Regions from separate parts of the Alteromonas sp. ABV4_515 genome, predicted to be linked through region 1. Evidence: predicted binding sites of a transcription regulator. Region 1 holds the regulator's gene; each other region holds the start of a gene.
The links. Region 1 encodes FNR, which switches genes on or off when oxygen is low (the NO sensors DNR and NnrR bind a similar motif). Its sites were predicted from a motif close to TTGATCTAGATCAA; they were not measured.

Region 1 (5,729 bases):
AACAAAGCCGGGATGGCACACGACGCCTGTACGCATTTATCTAACGGCCCTTGAGAGAACATAACCTCACGACCGGAATATAAATCCGTCGCGACACACGCGAACGGTTTTTGCATTTCTTCAAAGGTCGGGGCACAAAATTCGTCAGCGAGTTTGGTAAATACCTTTTCACCGCTGGCAATACCACCTTTTCGAATGCCAACTCCCATTAAGGCTAAAATCTGCCATTCAGTCAGCGAGCAAGCCCATTCTTTGAGTGGCTCTAGTTTACCACTGGCATAGGCCGCGCCCACATAGGCACCGATGGAGCATCCTGCAACCACATCAATCTTTACACCCAGCTTTTCCAGCGCTTGAATGATGCCAATGTGTGTCCATCCTCTGGCCGCGCCAGCACCCAGGGCAAGTCCTATTTTCATGTGTTAATCCGCCAGGTTGACAATTTGCACGTCTGAACGATTTTCTTCTGCCAGCTCGTCTTTAAATTCAGGCGCATCAAATGCGGTATCACCATCGGCAACAGGCGCACCTGTTGTCTGAATAGCTGCGAAATCATACAGGTTTTTATCGGCCAGGTGAGACGGCGCAACGTTCTGAATCGCCCTGAACATGGATTCAATTCTGCCAGGAAAACGTTTATTCCAGTCTTGAAGCATCATTTTAATGTTCTGTCTTTGTAGGTTTTCTTGCGAACCACAGAGATTACAGGGAATGATTGGGAATGATGCTGCGTCTGAGTATTTCTGAATGTCTTTTTCACTGCAATAGGCAAGAGGACGGATAACAATATGTTCGCCATTATCGCTAACAAGCTTCGGTGGCATGGCTTTGAGTTTTCCACCATGGAACATATTCAAAAACAAAGTTTCCAACATGTCGTCACGATGATGCCCCAATGCGATTTTGGTTGCGCCTAATTCTTTGGCAGTGCGATAGAGTATGCCACGGCGCAGTCGCGAGCACAGAGAACAGGTCGTTTTACCCTCAGGGATCTTATCTTTCACAATGGAGTAGGTGTCTTCTTCTACGATTTTATAATCGATGCCCAGTGATGCCAGGTATTCCGGTAAAACGTGCTCAGGAAACCCGGGTTGCTTTTGGTCAAGATTCACCGCCACGATATCAAAGTGGATCGGCGCAATTTTTCGTAAGAAAAGGAGAATGTCTAGCATGGTGTAGCTGTCTTTACCCCCTGACAGACACACCATGACTTTATCTCCGTCTTCAATCATCTTGAAGTCATCAATGGCTTTACCCACGTTACGACGCAAGCGCTTCTGCAACTTATTGAAATTGTACTTCTGTTTGCTTTCGGCGCTGTGGCTCGATGTACCGGATTTGGCTGATGTTAATTGATTCATGACACTTCAGAATTGACGATGGGAAAAATAAAAGTGGCATTATACAAAACGAAGGGCGCTGCCGCCATAGAGAGTCGTGCGGCAGCGTGAATACCTTACCTGATAGGCGAGACAAATCCGTCGGGTTTAATAGCGAGGACATCACAATTTAAGCTGTCGAGTACGTGTTCAGCCGTGTTGCCAATGAACGCAGCAGATAGTCCGGTGCGGCCAACCGTGCCAATAACCACCAACTCAGCATTTAACTGTTCACTAATGCGTGACACCGCTTTTTCTGGCAGGCCTTCAATAACGTGACAGTTGGCAATACCAATACCGTATTTTGCACTGTGGGCTTCCATCTCTTTCAGATGATGGTCCCTTACGGAGTTTTGATAGGTTTGGGCGTTAAAATCCGGGATTTCAATGGCAATATTCAACGGTGTAGACGGGTAAGCATTTGCCAAATGCACCTGACCACTTAGCATGTTGGCATAGTCGGTGGCGACAACCGTAATCTTGTTATTCAGTTCGGCATGTTCTTTATCTTCAGTACCTACATTGACTGCTGCAACCACAGTGCCATTTTCTGGCCACACATGGTCTTTTACCAGCAACACTGGGGTGGGGCACTTACGGAGTAAGTTCCAATCTGTGGGTGTGAAAATGACGGTGCTGAGTTCGTGATGCTGCCGGGTTGACTTAACTACAAGATCAACATTTTGTTCTACCGCAAAGCGAATAATGGCTTCGTATCTTTTGTCATTCCAGACGACAGACACTTTTACTGGGCATCCGTCATAGTGACTGAATGTATTTTCAGCCCATTGCTTGCGATCATTGGTTACCGCTTTTCGCATTGCCTCTCGCTCAGCGCGTGTGAGCATGGTGGTCATGTCGTAAGAAAAGTCATAAACAACCAGCAATGCATGGACTTCAGCACCGGTTTTATTAGCGATTTCAATGGCTCTTGAAAGGGCGGGCTGTTCGGATTTGTCCGGTTGGACAACGGCGAGAATGCGGTTGTAAGTGATCATGACGTCCCTCCTTAGTCTATGGACTGCGATACGGCTTACATCTTTAGTATAGTAAACCGCCCAGGAGAGACGTTGTTTCAGATCAATAGACTGTTCGGATATCAGTCAACGCAGGTAGTGGGGATATCCATAGAGTGTAACCGTTTATCCATGCCCTCAAAATCCAAAATGGTGATCAGCTTGCCGTCGACTTTTATGATCCCTTCTTTTTGGAAACGGGTTAGCAAGCGGCTGATGGTTTCTACCGTCAGGCCAAGATAATTACCAATTTCGTTTCTAGTCATACTTAGATTAAACTGGCGATGAGAAAAGCCGCGCTCTTCAAAACGACCAGAAAGGTGAGCAATAAAGTAAATCAATCGCTCTTCTGCGGTGCGTTTATTCAATAACATCATCATTTGATGATCTTGCTTGATTTCAGCACTCATAAAGCGCATGACCTGGTTTCGCAACTTAGGAAACTGTTCTGACATCTTTTCCAGCGTGGCATAGGGAAGTTCACAAACCATGGCCGTTTCCAGCGCCTGGGTATAACTCTGATGCGTATCGTCGCGTAATCCATCGAAACCGATAATGTCACCCGGAAAGTGGAAACTAATAATTTGCTCTTCACCTTCTCTGTCGGTCACAAATGATTTGAAAGAGCCAGCACGTACAGCGTACAAGGACGTGAATTTATCACCCGCTTCAACCAAGGTGTCATGTTTATGAAGCGGCTTTTTTCGTTCAACGATATCGTCCAGCGATTCAATTTCAGTTTTGTTTAAAGCAACTGGAAGACATAAGTGACTAAAACTGCAGTTTTGACAGTGGATAGAGAAATCCGAACGCTTTTGCATGCTTACTTACCATTTTTACGTAACTGCTTTTAAAAACTACTGACTGCCCGCCATAAAATATAAAGCGCGTATATCAGCAGACTCAATGCGATTAGTTGCCGTACCATCGGCTGTCTGAATCCTTTAAGGACCCAGTTCGCTCCTGCCCAGGTGGCAAGTAACGCGGGAAGTGTACCTAATCCAAACCCCGCCATGATCACCGCGCCAGAAAAGGCTGTACCAGACGCTAATGCCCAGGTGAGAGTGGAATAAACCAGCCCACACGGTAACCACCCCCAAATCATACCATAAGGAATAGCGGAGAGAGGAGACCTGAAAGGTAAAAAACGTTTAGCGGTTGGCTGTATAGATTTCCATAAATGACTGCCTAGCTTCTCAATATGAATAATGCCTCTCCACCAGTTGCCAAGATAACACGCCATAGATAACAGCATGATTCCACTTAGAATAGCGAGGATCGGCCCCGATAATGGCAGGTACTTTTTGGCGATTTGCGCAACTGCCCCGGTAATTGCACCAGCCAGAATATAACTGGTAATGCGACCAAAGTTGTAGGCCAGAGCATAAGGAAAGCCATTGGCATTTCTGGGAATTGCACCAGAAAGCGCAATTGAAACGCCACCACACATGCCAATGCAATGGACACCACCGGCAATACCAACCAAAAAGGCCGATAGAAAAGAAAACTCACTCATTCAGCTTCTTTCGTTCTTCAGCGAGTTTTTTCTCTTCGGGCGACAGGTCATCGTCAAAGAGTATGCTGTACCCCTGACGATCGAGATCCTCGAACTGATTAGATTTCACAGCCCAAAAGAATACCCCGATAGCAATAGCCACAATGATAATGGCCAGCGGAATTAGTACATAAATTATACTCATAAGAATTACTTTAACAGTTTGGTAGAATTAGTCACCACAATAATGCTGCTGAGGCTCATGCCAATAACGGCCATCCAGGGCGTTAAAATGCCACTGACTGCAAAGGGTAATACAATCAGGTTATAGCCAATGGCCCACGCCATATTCTGGCGGATTACACGTTTCACCCGGCTCGCCATGCTCAACAAATGACGCATCAACGTAAGCTTCTCATTGAGGAAAATCACATCAGCGGCGCTTCTGGCAATGTCTGTAGCATTGCCAACCGCCACCGAAACATCCGCGGCAGCCAGTACTGGCGCATCATTGATTCCATCTCCCATCATCAAAATGTGCTCATTAGCTGCCTGGCGCGCATGTACAACATTGAGTTTATCTTCTGGACTGTTTCCACCTATGGCTTCATCAATGTGTAATTGCGCGGCAATGTCGTCTACGTTTTGCTGGATATCACCGCTCAACAACACTTTTTTGTAGTTCGAAAACGCGCTTAGTACGTCTTCAGCATCCGATTTTATTTGATCAGTCACTCTGAATGCGGCAAGGCATTTATCATTCGACACAAGGTATACATTAGCGATTATCGGAATTTCTAACTTATCGCAGGCTGTAAAACGTGCTGAGCCCGCTTTGTAACATTGGCCATGTATATCGCCTTCGATTCCTTTACCCGCCGTTATCGTCACATTCGTTACCGGAGCAAGATCGTCTGCGCTAAATGCGGCGGCGATAGGGTGCTCTGAACGGGATTCCAACGACGCCATCACGTGCATGATAAAGTCTTGTTGTTCTTTATCAGCAAACCAGCATTCGGTGATGGCAAAACGACCCTCTGTCAGTGTGCCGGTTTTGTCCATCACAACGGTAGTTATACTGGCGAGTTGCTCTAGGGCATCGGCTCGCTTTAGTAATATTCCCTGCTTGTTAAGCGTCGCCATGGCGCAGGTAAGTGCAGTGGGGGTTGCTAACCCAAGCGCGCAAGGGCAGGTTGCAACCAATACGGAAATCGTGATCCAAAATGTACGCGGATCGTCTTGCCAGTACCAGTAAGCGAAGGTCAGCGCTGCAATGAAAAGTACCAACGATACAAACAAGCTGGAAAATCTATCCGCTAACTGCGCGACCTTGGGTTTTGAAGCCATAGCAACACTTTGCAGGCGGATAATTTGGTTAACCAGCGCATGTTTGAGCGTTTGCGTAACGTGTATTGTTACGCTGTTATTGAGATTATTGGTACCACCAAAAATCGTGTCGCCGACGGTTTTTCTGCTCGGGTTGAACTCACCCGTAAGCATAGATTCATCAAATTCGCTGCTGCCATCCACAATGATGCCGTCGACAGGCACCGTCTCTCCGGCTTTTATCACCACGGTATCGTTAATTTTTAACGCTTTGGCAAGGCTTTGCACCAATGTGCCGTCGGCGTTTAGTTTATTCGCCGTAACCGGTATGTATTGCAGCATATTGGCAGAGATTTGCGCCGCTCGATGACGGCTTCGGTGTTCGAGAAACCGACTGAGCAAAAGCAGAAAGATGAACATGCAGATGCTTTCGAAAAATACATCGCCGCCACCGGAAATGGTTGCCCAGGTGCCAGACAAATACGTAGCGAACACCGCAATGGTGACGGGTAC
Region 2 (5,729 bases), on a different contig from region 1:
TGTCACTGTTGGGCATAAATGCATGCTACATGGCTGCACCCTTGGTAATCGTATCCTTGTGGGTATGGGCGCGATAGTAATGGACGGTGCGGTTGTAGAAGATGATGTGTTTATTGGCGCTGGCACATTGGTGCCCCCCAATAAGCGACTTGAGAGTGGTTATTTATATGTAGGCAACCCAATGGTGAAGAAACGCCCGCTCAAAGAAAGTGAACAGGCTTTTCTTAAAGTATCTGCTGACAACTATGTGCGCCTTAAAGATGAATATCTGGCGCAGGACTGAATAGGTGCAAATCTAAGGTCTCAGTTTCTCAATGACACCGGCGGTCTCCGGTGTCTTTCCTGTCCATATAGTGAATGCCGCTGCAGCCTGTTCCACCAGCATACCAAATCCGTCTTTCGCATTACGCGCGCCTTTCTCCTGTGCATATTGCATAAATGAAGTGGGATTAGCGCTGTATACCATGTCATAGGCAAGCTCACAGTGATCGAACAAGCCTTCGGTCACAACAGGAAGCTCACCGGTCAGACTAGCCGACGTACAGTTAATAATAATATCCGGCTGGTTAGTCTCTGCATCCTTAACGCTCACGGCGCAGAATCCATCCAGTTGAATATCCGAAACAATTGCTTCTGCTTTAGACAAGGTACGGTTTGTCATCATCAGTAATTCAGGCTCTGCTCTGAGGATTGGCTGCACCACACCACGGGCTGCCCCACCAGCGCCAATTAACAAAATACGCTTACCTTTTAACTCTGTAGCATTCAGTAAATCCGCCACCAGCCCCATGCCGTCGGTTGTATAACCAAATAGTGCATTCCCCTCACGATGAAGAGTATTTACTGCCTTAGCAGTTTTCGCTTCCGGATTACAGTTTGCTTCACTTAGCACAAACGCCTTTTCCTTAAAGGGAACCGTAACATTACAGCCCACCGCCAGTTCATCTGCGAAGAATGCGTCAACAGCTTGCTCAAAGCCATCTACTGGTGCCTCAATTTTGTCATAATGAATATCTTCACCGGTTAATTCTGCAAACATATGGTGGATGGCCGGTGATAAACTATGAGAAATTGGATTTCCGAATACAGCGAACTTTTTCATGGGCATTTTTAGCTTGTTAAATAAATCAAAGAAGAATACAGGATCCCCTGCCACACCTTATGAGGCGATTGGCGGAGAGGAAACAGTCAGATTAATTGCTAACCGATTCTATGACATCATGGAGCAAGATCCTATTGCTGAGGAGCTTCTCGCTATCCATCCGCAGCCACTAGATAAAATTCGCCATGTATTTTTTCTATATTTAACGATGTGGCTGGGCGGGCCAAATGAATTTGAAAAACAGTTTGGCCACCCACGTTTGCGCGCGCGTCACCTAGGCTTCCCGGTGACACCAACCCTTAAACGTCAGTGGATGTACTGCATGCGAAAAGCCATGCTACAAACGGTAGACAATATGGCTATTGCTGAGAAGCTACTCGACGCACTGGATCAGTTAGCTGAGCACATGATTAACCGCGAGGAATAAAAAAGCCCTCCAATTCAAGAGGGCAAAAGGCAAGTGCGAAAAACGCATGGAAAGCAAAAGCGAGTTATTAGAAAACGTAGCCCACTGATACGGTGTAAACCCAAGGGTCAATGTCAACGTCTACGCTGCCAGCTACACTAGCAACAGTAAAGTCGGCAGTAGTGTCGATAGCGATATAGCGGGCAGAGGCGTTAATCAGCCATTTTTCATCAATTTTATAGTCGAAGCCTACCTGCGCAGACCAACCAAATGAATTGTCGAGATCTAGATCAGAGAAGGTTTGCTCCTCACGATCGCCTGTAAAGTCTTCATCATAGATAAACGTGTAGTTTAAACCCGCACCAATGTAAGGAATAAAAGCTGAGTTGGTATCAAAGAAGTAAACAGCACTAATCGTTGGAGGTAGATGCGTAACTTCAGCAAGTTTGCCGTCACCTAAACCGAGATCATTATCTGCGGTACCTGTCAGTTCAACATCATGGGTAAACGGCGTTGCAGCCAGAATTTCCACGCCCCAGTTTGAATCCAGCATGTAGACCAGGTTTAAACCAAGCTGAGTATCGTTATCGACACCAACCCCCATACCAACATTGCCGCCTAGCGCGTTTACGTTAACATTGCTAGAATCGTCATTTGGCGCAACCGTAGTTACACCCGCGCGAACAATGATATCACCGGCTTCATAAGCCATGGCAGGAGCAGTAAGAGCAGTCAGAATAAGTGCTGCAAGGGTAGTTCTTTTCATGATTTTCTCTCGTGTATTAACGTTGATGTGCGTACTGTACGCCTCGGGAAAATCAGAATGTTGTTCTAGATCAACAGAAAAAATCTGTTTGAGAATGTGCCCGTTGAGGTTGATCTGAATCAACATCAACGAGTCATAGTGCTTTTAAAGAGAAAGCGAATTCACTGAGAACCAGTGGAGTGAATCATTACCAATCGGTGGGTTTAAGCCAGCTTGAGAGCTTGTCTTCAGGACTGCCAGGGGCTGGTTCAAAACCATACTCCCAACGAGCCAGCGGCGGCATCGACATAAGAATGGATTCAGTACGGCCGCCGGTTTGCAAACCAAACAGCGTGCCTCGGTCATACACCAGGTTGAACTCGACATAGCGACCACGGCGATAAAGTTGAAACTGACGTTCCCGCTCGCCAAAAGACTGACCTTTACGACGCTCTACAATAGGCACATAAGCATCGAGGTAACTATTCCCTACAGACTGCATAAATGCGAAGCTTTTTTCGAAGCCCCATTCATTTAAGTCATCAAAGAACAAACCGCCGACACCACGGGTTTCATTGCGATGTTTCAGATAGAAGTAATCGTCGCACCATTTTTTATAATTCGGATAAACTTCATCGCCGTATGGCGCGCAACACTTTTTGGCCGTATCGTGCCAGTGCTGTGCATCTTCCTTAAATGGATAAAAAGGCGTGAGGTCGTATCCGCCACCAAACCACCAAATCGGCGCTTCGCCTTCTTTCTCTGCAATAAAGAAGCGCACATTAGCGTGGGATGTTGGAATGTAGGGGTTGTGTGGATGGATCACCAATGACACGCCCATAGCCTGAAAGCTTCGGCCAGCTAACTCTGGACGTGATGCTGTGGCGGAAGCTGGCATAGCATCACCAAACACATGGCTGAAATTAACACCGCCCTGCTCGATTACGCAGCCATTCTTCATTACTCTGGAACGGCCACCACCGCCCTGCTCTCTCTCCCAGGTGTCTTCTTCAAAAGAACCTTTTCCGTCAGCCAATTCCAGGGTCTGGCAAATATTATCTTGTAGAGAGAGTAAAAAAGCTTTTACTCGAGCGATGGCGTCAGCCGTATCCTCAATGTTCATGATTTGCATATCTAGTCTCTGATTATCTGCCCGGTTTCGCAGTCACGAATCGTACTGGGACGGGTTTTAGCGCCGGTTTCGCCATCGATATAAATAACGCTATCAGCAAAATAAGCGCGCGCTTGCTGTTGATCTTGCGCAGGCGGCTCGCCGGAAGGATTGGCGCTGGTAGATACCAACGGCTTCCCCAAGCGCTCACAGAGCGCTTTAACCACCGGGTGATCAGTAACGCGAACGGCAATTTTTTCGTGTTCGCCCGTTATCCAACGAGGCGCGGTTTTCGATTTGGGTAGTAGCCAGGTGTTGTGACCCGGCCAGGAGGAGAAGATTTCTGCTCTGCGATGAGGCGGCACGGCATTATCATTAACAAATGGCAGTAATCTTGAGTAAGAATCTGCAATCAGGATCATGCCTTTTTCAATTGGACGCTGTTTTAGCTGTAGCAGCTTATGTACTGCCATTTCGTTATCAGGGTCGCAGCCAATCCCCATTACTGCTTCTGTAGGGTAGACAATTAATGCCCCCTTTTCGAACGCATCTTTCAGCGTATCGTTTTGTTGTTCGCTCATTCTTTGGACTCAGCCTGATAGTCACATAATGGTTGAGGGCAGCAGAGTGTTCCTTTCTTATCGATAAGCAATTCCCATCCACATTCTGGGCAGCTACCCGACACAGGCGGGAAATTTACCACATATCGACATTTGGGATAATGATTACAGGCGTAAAACCGCTTCCCATATTTATTTGTGCGTTCGATGATATGCCCGGTTTTACATTGTGGACATAAAACCTGTGTATCTTCCTGTTGCTTGATCGGCTCGATATGATGACACTCAGGGAAATTGGTGCAGCCGATAAACATACCATATCGCCCTTTCTTAATAGCCATCACATTTCCACATTCTGGACAGGCCGAGCCGGCAATTTCTTTTAGCGTCGTAGTTTGCTGATCGTGTAGAGGTTTACTGAAATGGCAATCAGGATAGGCAGTACAGCCAAGAAACGGGCCGTTTTTGCTGTTGCGAAGTTGCATACGACTGCCACATTCCGGGCAGTCGCCAAAGGCGTGCTCAAGCGCATGCTCGTGAGCACTAAAAAGGGAATGATCAATTTTTGACATAAAGAATGTCGGAAACGCTCCTACTTAATGTAGCGTACCGTCTGATTCCTCAAACAAAAGATCTTCCATTTGGGCGTACGCATTTTCTTTACCGGGTACATTGAATAACACCATCAATACTACCCACTTAAGATCTTCAAGGCAGAATTCAGGAGAATCGATTTCCATTACTCTGTCTATCACCATCTCACGCGTTGACGCGTCAAGCACACCAACCTGCTCTAAAAACAGCAGGAAGCCCTGACACTCAACATCAAGACGCATTTGCTCTTCTTGCGTATAAATGCGGCTCACGCCAGATGAGATCCCTTTACAAAAATACGGTTTAATATCCGTCTCTTGCAATGCGGCGAGTTTTTCTAACCAGGCCAACGCTTTGTAGATCTCATCGTGATGAAAACCAGCGCGTATTAACTCATCTGTCAGTTCGTCCTGATCGACGCGGATTTCCGTTTCGCTATGAATGAAATTCTCAAACAGATACATGAGGATGTCGAACATGGTTTATTTCCCCCTCAATTTGACGTAACCACCAGGAACAGCGGCTACGAGACCACGCAGCTCATATTCTAATAATGTTGCCATTACTACTGATATAGGCAGAGCGCTACGTTCGGCTATGATGTCAACGCCAGTAACATCTAACTCCACACTATCTAATAATTTATCGGTTGCCAAGTTTTGTTCTTTACTTTTTTGCTGCGATGTTTCGGGCAGACCATGCGCAGTACTGGCTTGCGGACTCAATTCTTCAATAATGTGTTCAGCCGATATAACCAGTTTAGCACCTTGCTGAATAAGTGCATGACACCCACTTGTTTGCGAGTTGCTGATATTACCTGGCACTGCGAACACATCACGCCCCATATTTGCGGCCAAATTCGCAGTTATCAAGGTGCCACTTTTCAACGACGCTTCTACAACCAATGTTCCGGCCGATACAGACGCAATCAGGCGGTTTCGCCGAGGGAAATGAAATCGTTTCGCCGGTGTACCGGGGAAAAACTCAGAGGCAATCAGACCTCCCCCTTCGACAATGTGCCTGGCAAGACTATGGTTACGCCGGGGATAGATGATGTCAGCACCTGTCCCCAAAAAGGCGATAGTTCTGCCTTCAAATGGCATTGCCCCCTTATGCGCCGCACTGTCGATACCGGTGGCTAAGCCACTGGTGATAGTGATACCAGCCTGCGCTAACTGTGTAGCAAACATCTCAGCGTGCTGTAGTCCAGA
Region 3 (5,729 bases), on a different contig from region 1:
TGAGCATTGTTGCGGGGCACTAACACTGCAAAGCAATACTGTCGCCAATGATATCGCTGGCAAATTTGGATCTGATGCACTACTAATGATGCCGCCCGTAAGTGCCACTTTATTCGGTGGCGACTCTTTTTACGACTACACCACAGCCCTGTCCGCCCTACCTGTTTCAGCAATGACTGACAAAGGGTTTTCTGCCGAAGTTAATTGGCAAATATCCGACACGCTACTTCTCACATCAGTCAGTGGCTGGCGCAGCTTTGACAGCCTCGACATTACCGATACCGACTTTACCGATGCAGATATGCTCAGCACCACAAACGATGCGGGTCAGCAAGCGTTTTCGCAAGAACTACGGGCAACGTACAGTCGAGATTCGGTAACCGTAATAGGTGGACTCTATTATTTCAGTCAAAATCTTGGACTAAATTTTGATATCACCACCGGCGAGGAATTTCCGTTATTTTTTGCAGCCTCGGCAACAGAACTCACGCCGCTGATAGAGGGGCTCAATGGTCTTAGCGCTGCTAGTGGCGGCTTGATCGCGCCTGCAGCTCCAGCCACCCCGGCAAACACGCAGTTCGCCCATACTGCCTATCAGGAACAAGACAGCATAGCCGTATTTGGCCAGAGTGACTGGCAATTTACCGAGCATTTCACCCTTACTACGGGATTACGCTACACCCGCGAAGAGAAAACCCTGGTGGGTCGCTACACTGAACAAGGGCCGGGTATCAATGGTTTACCACTTGACCCTGCGCTGCTCCCCAATCCCACACTGGCCGGCGCAGCCCTTGGTGGGATTGCGCAGGCGTTGGCAAGCGGTATTCAACCGGAATTGTCACAATTAGCCGCCCTCGCGCCCTTTCAACAAGCTGGATGGGGTTACTTTTTCCTTGGCACTGCCTCCGTGCTGCCGCGAACAGCTCTGGATGAAAGCCGTAAAGACAACCAAATCACGGGCACAGTAAAACTGAGCTGGCAGCCCAACAATGACCGCCTGTACTACGCCAGTGTCGGCACCGGGTTTAAATCTGGCGGTATGAATACCGACCGTATTGCCGAAGGATTGGATCCGCAATTTAATGCCGAAAAAGCCACCGCGTTTGAAGTGGGCTTGAAGCAAGACATCGACGCACTGAATTTACGTATCAATGCCGCAGCACATCACACCCGCATTGATGACTTCCAGGCATCGACCTTTACCGGATTTGGCTTCAACCTGCAAAATGCTGGCGACCTGAGTACCAAAGGTTTTGAACTGGAAATAATTTGGTTTCCTACCACAGACACCCGGCTAGGCGTGAACATGGCCAGAACCTTAGCCACATTCGACAAGTTTGAAAAAGGCACTTGCTGGGTAGCCTATAGTTGGCACACGGGCATCGATGATCCCGGTCGCCCCTCAGCTGATGCCCCCTACTGTTCTCGTACGGGAGACAGACTGGGTTTTGAACCTGAAACAACCATTGGCGTCAATCTTGAGCACACTATCAACATCGGCGCCTATCCATTCTTGCTGGCGTTGGATTATCAGTATACGGGTGATTTGTACCTCGACGACTCCAACGATCCTTACAAACATGTGGACAGCTTCGATATCGTTAACGCCCGTATAAACATGAACATACCGCAATGGGATATGGACGTGACACTATGGGGCCGCAACGTGTTAGACGAAGAGTACATTGCCCGCAATGGCTTCGATGTACCCGTGCAAGCCGGTAAGCTAATGGCTTACCCAGGTCAGCCAGCGTCTTACGGGATTACCTTGCGAAAAGCCTTTTAATTACAGATTCATCGAGCTTGTTAATGCGCACTGCTAGTCACGCTGGCAGTGCTTTTTTTGTGCGCTAATTTTCGAACTGCGAATTCCTTACAACATTCTGCAAAATATTGAATCAGATCAATTTTTGCCTGCTTGCCGGTGGTTATACTTTCTGGGTATTCAAAGACAAACCGGAAAAAGCATGGCTATCAGCGAACTCTTCGACCCCGCACGTATGCAGAAATACAATATCAACGGGCCTCGATACACCTCTTACCCTACAGCCCTTGAATTCGGTGAAATCACGCATTCGTCACCGGTTGAGCATGCATTATCGCAGTCGAAGGCACGAAGCGTTTCGCTTTATCTGCACATTCCGTTTTGTCATAGCCTTTGCTATTACTGTGGCTGTAATAAAGTGGTTACCCGTCATAGTGAAAAAGCTGATCGCTACTTAGATTATCTTGCCAAGGAAATGGCAATCCGCTCAGCCGCTTTTGCGGGTAGAAAAGTGGAACAAATTCACTTAGGCGGCGGCACACCGAGCTTCCTCAGTGAACGCCAACAAACGCGTTTAATGACACTAATAAAAGCCAATTTTGATGTGATCGATGATGCCGAAATCGGAATTGAAATAGATCCTCGCCGGGTAATGCCGCAATACATCAAACTCTTAGCCAACCTGGGGTTTAATCGGCTGAGCATTGGCGTACAAGATACCGATTACAAAGTACAAGACGCTATCAACCGGGTACAAAGTACATCTCATATTGCCCACTTGGTGGACTACGCCAGAGCCGTGAATTTTAAATCAGTGAACCTCGATTTGATTTATGGCCTGCCCCACCAGACACCAGATACCTTTGCCACCACACTTGCTGCGGTTAAAGCCATGCAACCAGAGCGAATTAGCTTATTCAGCTATGCCCATTTACCCACACGCTTTGCGGCTCAACGTAAAATTAAGGGTGAATGGCTGCCCAAACCTACGGAAAAAACTGCACTTATGAAGCAAGCTGTGGAAAGCCTTACCCGAATTGGCTATGAACTGATTGGCATGGATCACTTTGCCCTGCCCGACGACGAACTCGCCGTTGCTCAGCGCAATAGAGAACTACACCGTAATTTCCAAGGCTACACCACCCGTGGTGATTTAGATTTACTGGGTTTGGGCGTATCTTCCATTAGCGCCATTGGTAATGCGTATCTGCAAAACCCGAAAACCTTAAACGACTATTATGGTCAGTTAGATAGTCAACAGGAGCTCGCCCATCGCGGATTATTTCTGTCGGCATCTGACATGTTGCGGGGCTATGTGATTCAGCAACTCATGTGCAACCTGTCTTTGTGTTTTGGCGAGGTGGAAAAGCGTTTCGCCATTGATTTCACCCATCACTTTGCCGCTGAGTTGGAGGCATTGAAAGAATTTGCTGAGGACGGTTTACTGAAGATAACCGCTGACGGGATCACAGTACTCCCTTCAGCCAGGCTGTTCATACGTATTATCTGTATGACATTTGACGCTTACCTGAAAGACACGGCGCACCAGCACCGTTATTCACGGGTGATTTAATTTGTCTATCGAAGTTTAAAGCGAGCGGTGACGGTTTCCCCCACTTTAAAGTGCAGGCGCTCCTGCGATAGCTGACTGATAAGTGCAAATATCTGCGTCTGTCCGGTTTTAAGTGTGAACATTAATTGCCCGTCTTGGCTGTCGGAAATGCCTTGAATGACGCTTTCCAAGCCGTTCACAATTGATGAAGCATTCGCTGCTTCGCGATCGACGCTGATATCTCTGGCGTCGATGGTGAGCATGGCTTCATTGCCATCAATAACCGGGAAGCGACCGTAAATCAGCTGTCCTTCACAGCGTATGGCATAGCAATTTTGCTCTTCCAGATGCGCTTCGAGCTTTCCAGTAAATACGGAGAAGCGTTGTTCAAAGCCGGGTAATTGTGAAGTCAGTTCAGCCAACACATTGTCGCTTGGCCCTTGATGAACAATGGTTCCCGCATCCATCCAGGCCATATAGTCGGTGTACAACGCCAGTTCTCGTAGATCGTGAGAAACCATCAAAATCTTCAATCCACCACGGCTCAGTGTGGCAAGATATTTCAGTACTTCATGTTTCAGACTGTCATCGAGTGCACTCACCGGTTCATCTAACAATAAAATAGCCGGCGAATTGAGGATGGCGCGCGCGATAGCCACCCGTTGGGCTTCTCCTCCGGATAACGTCTCTGGCATACGCGTCATGAGATGATGACATTTGCAACCCAACACCACCTCATCGAAATGATGGGTTTGCTGTTTAGCAAAGTCTGCTGCCAACAAGAGATTTTGACCTACCGATAAATGGGGAAATAACAAGCTGTCCTGAAAAACCAGTCCAGTACGAACCCGGGCAATGCGCAGCGCGTCCCACTGTCCGTTCACCTTAGCAGCACGACTAAGTCCAGCAAGGCAGCGCAAAAGCGTAGACTTGCCCGCCCCCGACGGACCGCTTAGCCCCACGAATCTGGCACTGGCAGGGAAATCTAACCGAACACCCAGGCTAAGGTTGTCGCCGGTTGTATTAACTACGACTTCCATGCTGTCACCCCGTTGCGGTTATAGCGGTACAACAGCGCCATCAATAGGAATGAAAACACCAATAAGCCAAACGCTAACGCGTGCGCCTTACCGTACTCCATGGCTTCCACGTGCTCGAACAGCGCGATAGACAATACCTGCGTTTCGCCAGGAATGTTGCCACCAATCATGAGAACCACACCAAATTCGCCCACTGTATGAGCAAAGCTCAAGCCCAGCGCCACCATAAAGGCTGGCTTACAAATTGGCATAATGATGCGGCGGAAGCGGGACCATTTCGACATGCCCATGGTGCGCGCCACATCAATGTATCGGTTATCCAGTTGAAGGAAACTCGCGTAAAGCGGTTGTACTGCAAACGGTAAAGAATAAATTAGTGAGCCGATCACTAGCCCGGCAAATGAAAACGCCAATTGCTCACCAGTAATAAGCTGCCAAAGTTCTCCTGCGACGGCATTCGGAGAAAAAACCACCAGCAGATAAAATCCCAGAACGGTGGGCGGTAATACAAGCGGTAACGCGACGACAGCAAGCACCAGGTTTTTCGCTTTGTGTTGCCAACGCGACAACTTCCAGGCCAGCGGCGTTGCAATAAGCATCAATAACACACTGGTGAAAAGCGCCAATTTCAGCGTTAGCCAGATAGCGTCAATATCGCTTTGCATTTATCGGCACCTACCTTTTACCGGCTGATTGGTATCCCCAATCCATGAGGCTTTTTTGCACCTTTGCAGAAAGGAGATATTGCATAAAGCGGCGGGCGGCATACGGATGCGCGCTGTCTTTGATGACCACCATTTTCTGAACGATTGGCGCATGAAAATCATCAGGAATGAGCAGATAAGGATAATTGCTGCGCTTAACCAGCGACCAGGCGACAAACGCATCATCCACATTGCCCGACGTAAAATACTGATACGTCTGCAGGATATTTTTGCCCTGTACTTGTCTGAACGGTAGCGCGGCATCTGGCGGTAGTGTGCCCAATGCCTGAGAGGCGGCCAGCCCATAAGGAGCTAATTTGGGGTTGGCAATGGCCACAGGCTTGTCGAATTTTCGGGAAACAAAAGCGTTAAGTGAATCCGGCGCACCGCTGCGAGAAACCAATGCCAGGCGGCCAGTAGCATATGTGCGAAGAGTTTGTTTTTCTGCCAACCCTTCCGCCACCAGCTTTTCAGGACGCAAAGCATCAGCAGAAAGGAATACGTCAAACGGCGCGCCGTGCTGAATTTGCGCATACAGCGTGCCACTGGAACTTACCGTGATAATGGGTTTAATACCGTTTTTCTTTTCAAAAGCTTCAGCAAAATGCTTAACCGGTTGAGCGAAATTAGCAGCAACGGCAATATTCACCTGCTGCTCGTCGGCATGG

Region 2: a site for FNR is predicted at 2,384-2,397, ahead of ACXAGX_RS04465 (OmpW family outer membrane protein). Genes of this name have one in related genera too.
Region 3: a site for FNR is predicted at 1,894-1,907, ahead of hemN (oxygen-independent coproporphyrinogen III oxidase). Genes of this name have one in related genera too.

Annotation. Positions count from the first base shown of each region.
Region 1 covers NZ_JBSWWZ010000009.1:110,208-115,936, reverse strand. Annotated here, with positions in the region: gene rssA (patatin-like phospholipase RssA) at 1-419, opposite strand, end outside; gene ttcA (tRNA 2-thiocytidine(32) synthetase TtcA) at 423-1,361, opposite strand; gene uspE (universal stress protein UspE) at 1,457-2,377, opposite strand; gene fnr (fumarate/nitrate reduction transcriptional regulator Fnr) at 2,479-3,216, opposite strand; gene ACXAGX_RS18990 (sulfite exporter TauE/SafE family protein) at 3,246-3,911, opposite strand; gene ccoS (cbb3-type cytochrome oxidase assembly protein CcoS) at 3,904-4,095, opposite strand; gene ACXAGX_RS18980 (heavy metal translocating P-type ATPase) at 4,101-5,729, opposite strand, start outside.
Region 2 covers NZ_JBSWWZ010000001.1:1,027,581-1,033,309, reverse strand. Annotated here, with positions in the region: gene ACXAGX_RS04480 (gamma carbonic anhydrase family protein) at 1-283, shown strand, start outside; gene aroE (shikimate dehydrogenase) at 296-1,102, opposite strand; gene ACXAGX_RS04470 (group II truncated hemoglobin) at 1,101-1,529, shown strand; gene ACXAGX_RS04465 (OmpW family outer membrane protein) at 1,597-2,274, opposite strand; gene hemF (oxygen-dependent coproporphyrinogen oxidase) at 2,462-3,376, opposite strand; gene tsaC (L-threonylcarbamoyladenylate synthase type 1 TsaC) at 3,388-3,945, opposite strand; gene ACXAGX_RS04450 (DNA topoisomerase family protein) at 3,942-4,496, opposite strand; gene ACXAGX_RS04445 (DUF494 family protein) at 4,521-4,997, opposite strand; gene dprA (DNA-processing protein DprA) at 5,001-5,729, opposite strand, start outside.
Region 3 covers NZ_JBSWWZ010000005.1:303,507-309,235, forward strand. Annotated here, with positions in the region: gene ACXAGX_RS13550 (TonB-dependent receptor) at 1-1,786, shown strand, start outside; gene hemN (oxygen-independent coproporphyrinogen III oxidase) at 1,968-3,338, shown strand; gene ACXAGX_RS13560 (ATP-binding cassette domain-containing protein) at 3,344-4,357, opposite strand; gene modB (molybdate ABC transporter permease subunit) at 4,345-5,022, opposite strand; gene modA (molybdate ABC transporter substrate-binding protein) at 5,033-5,729, opposite strand, start outside.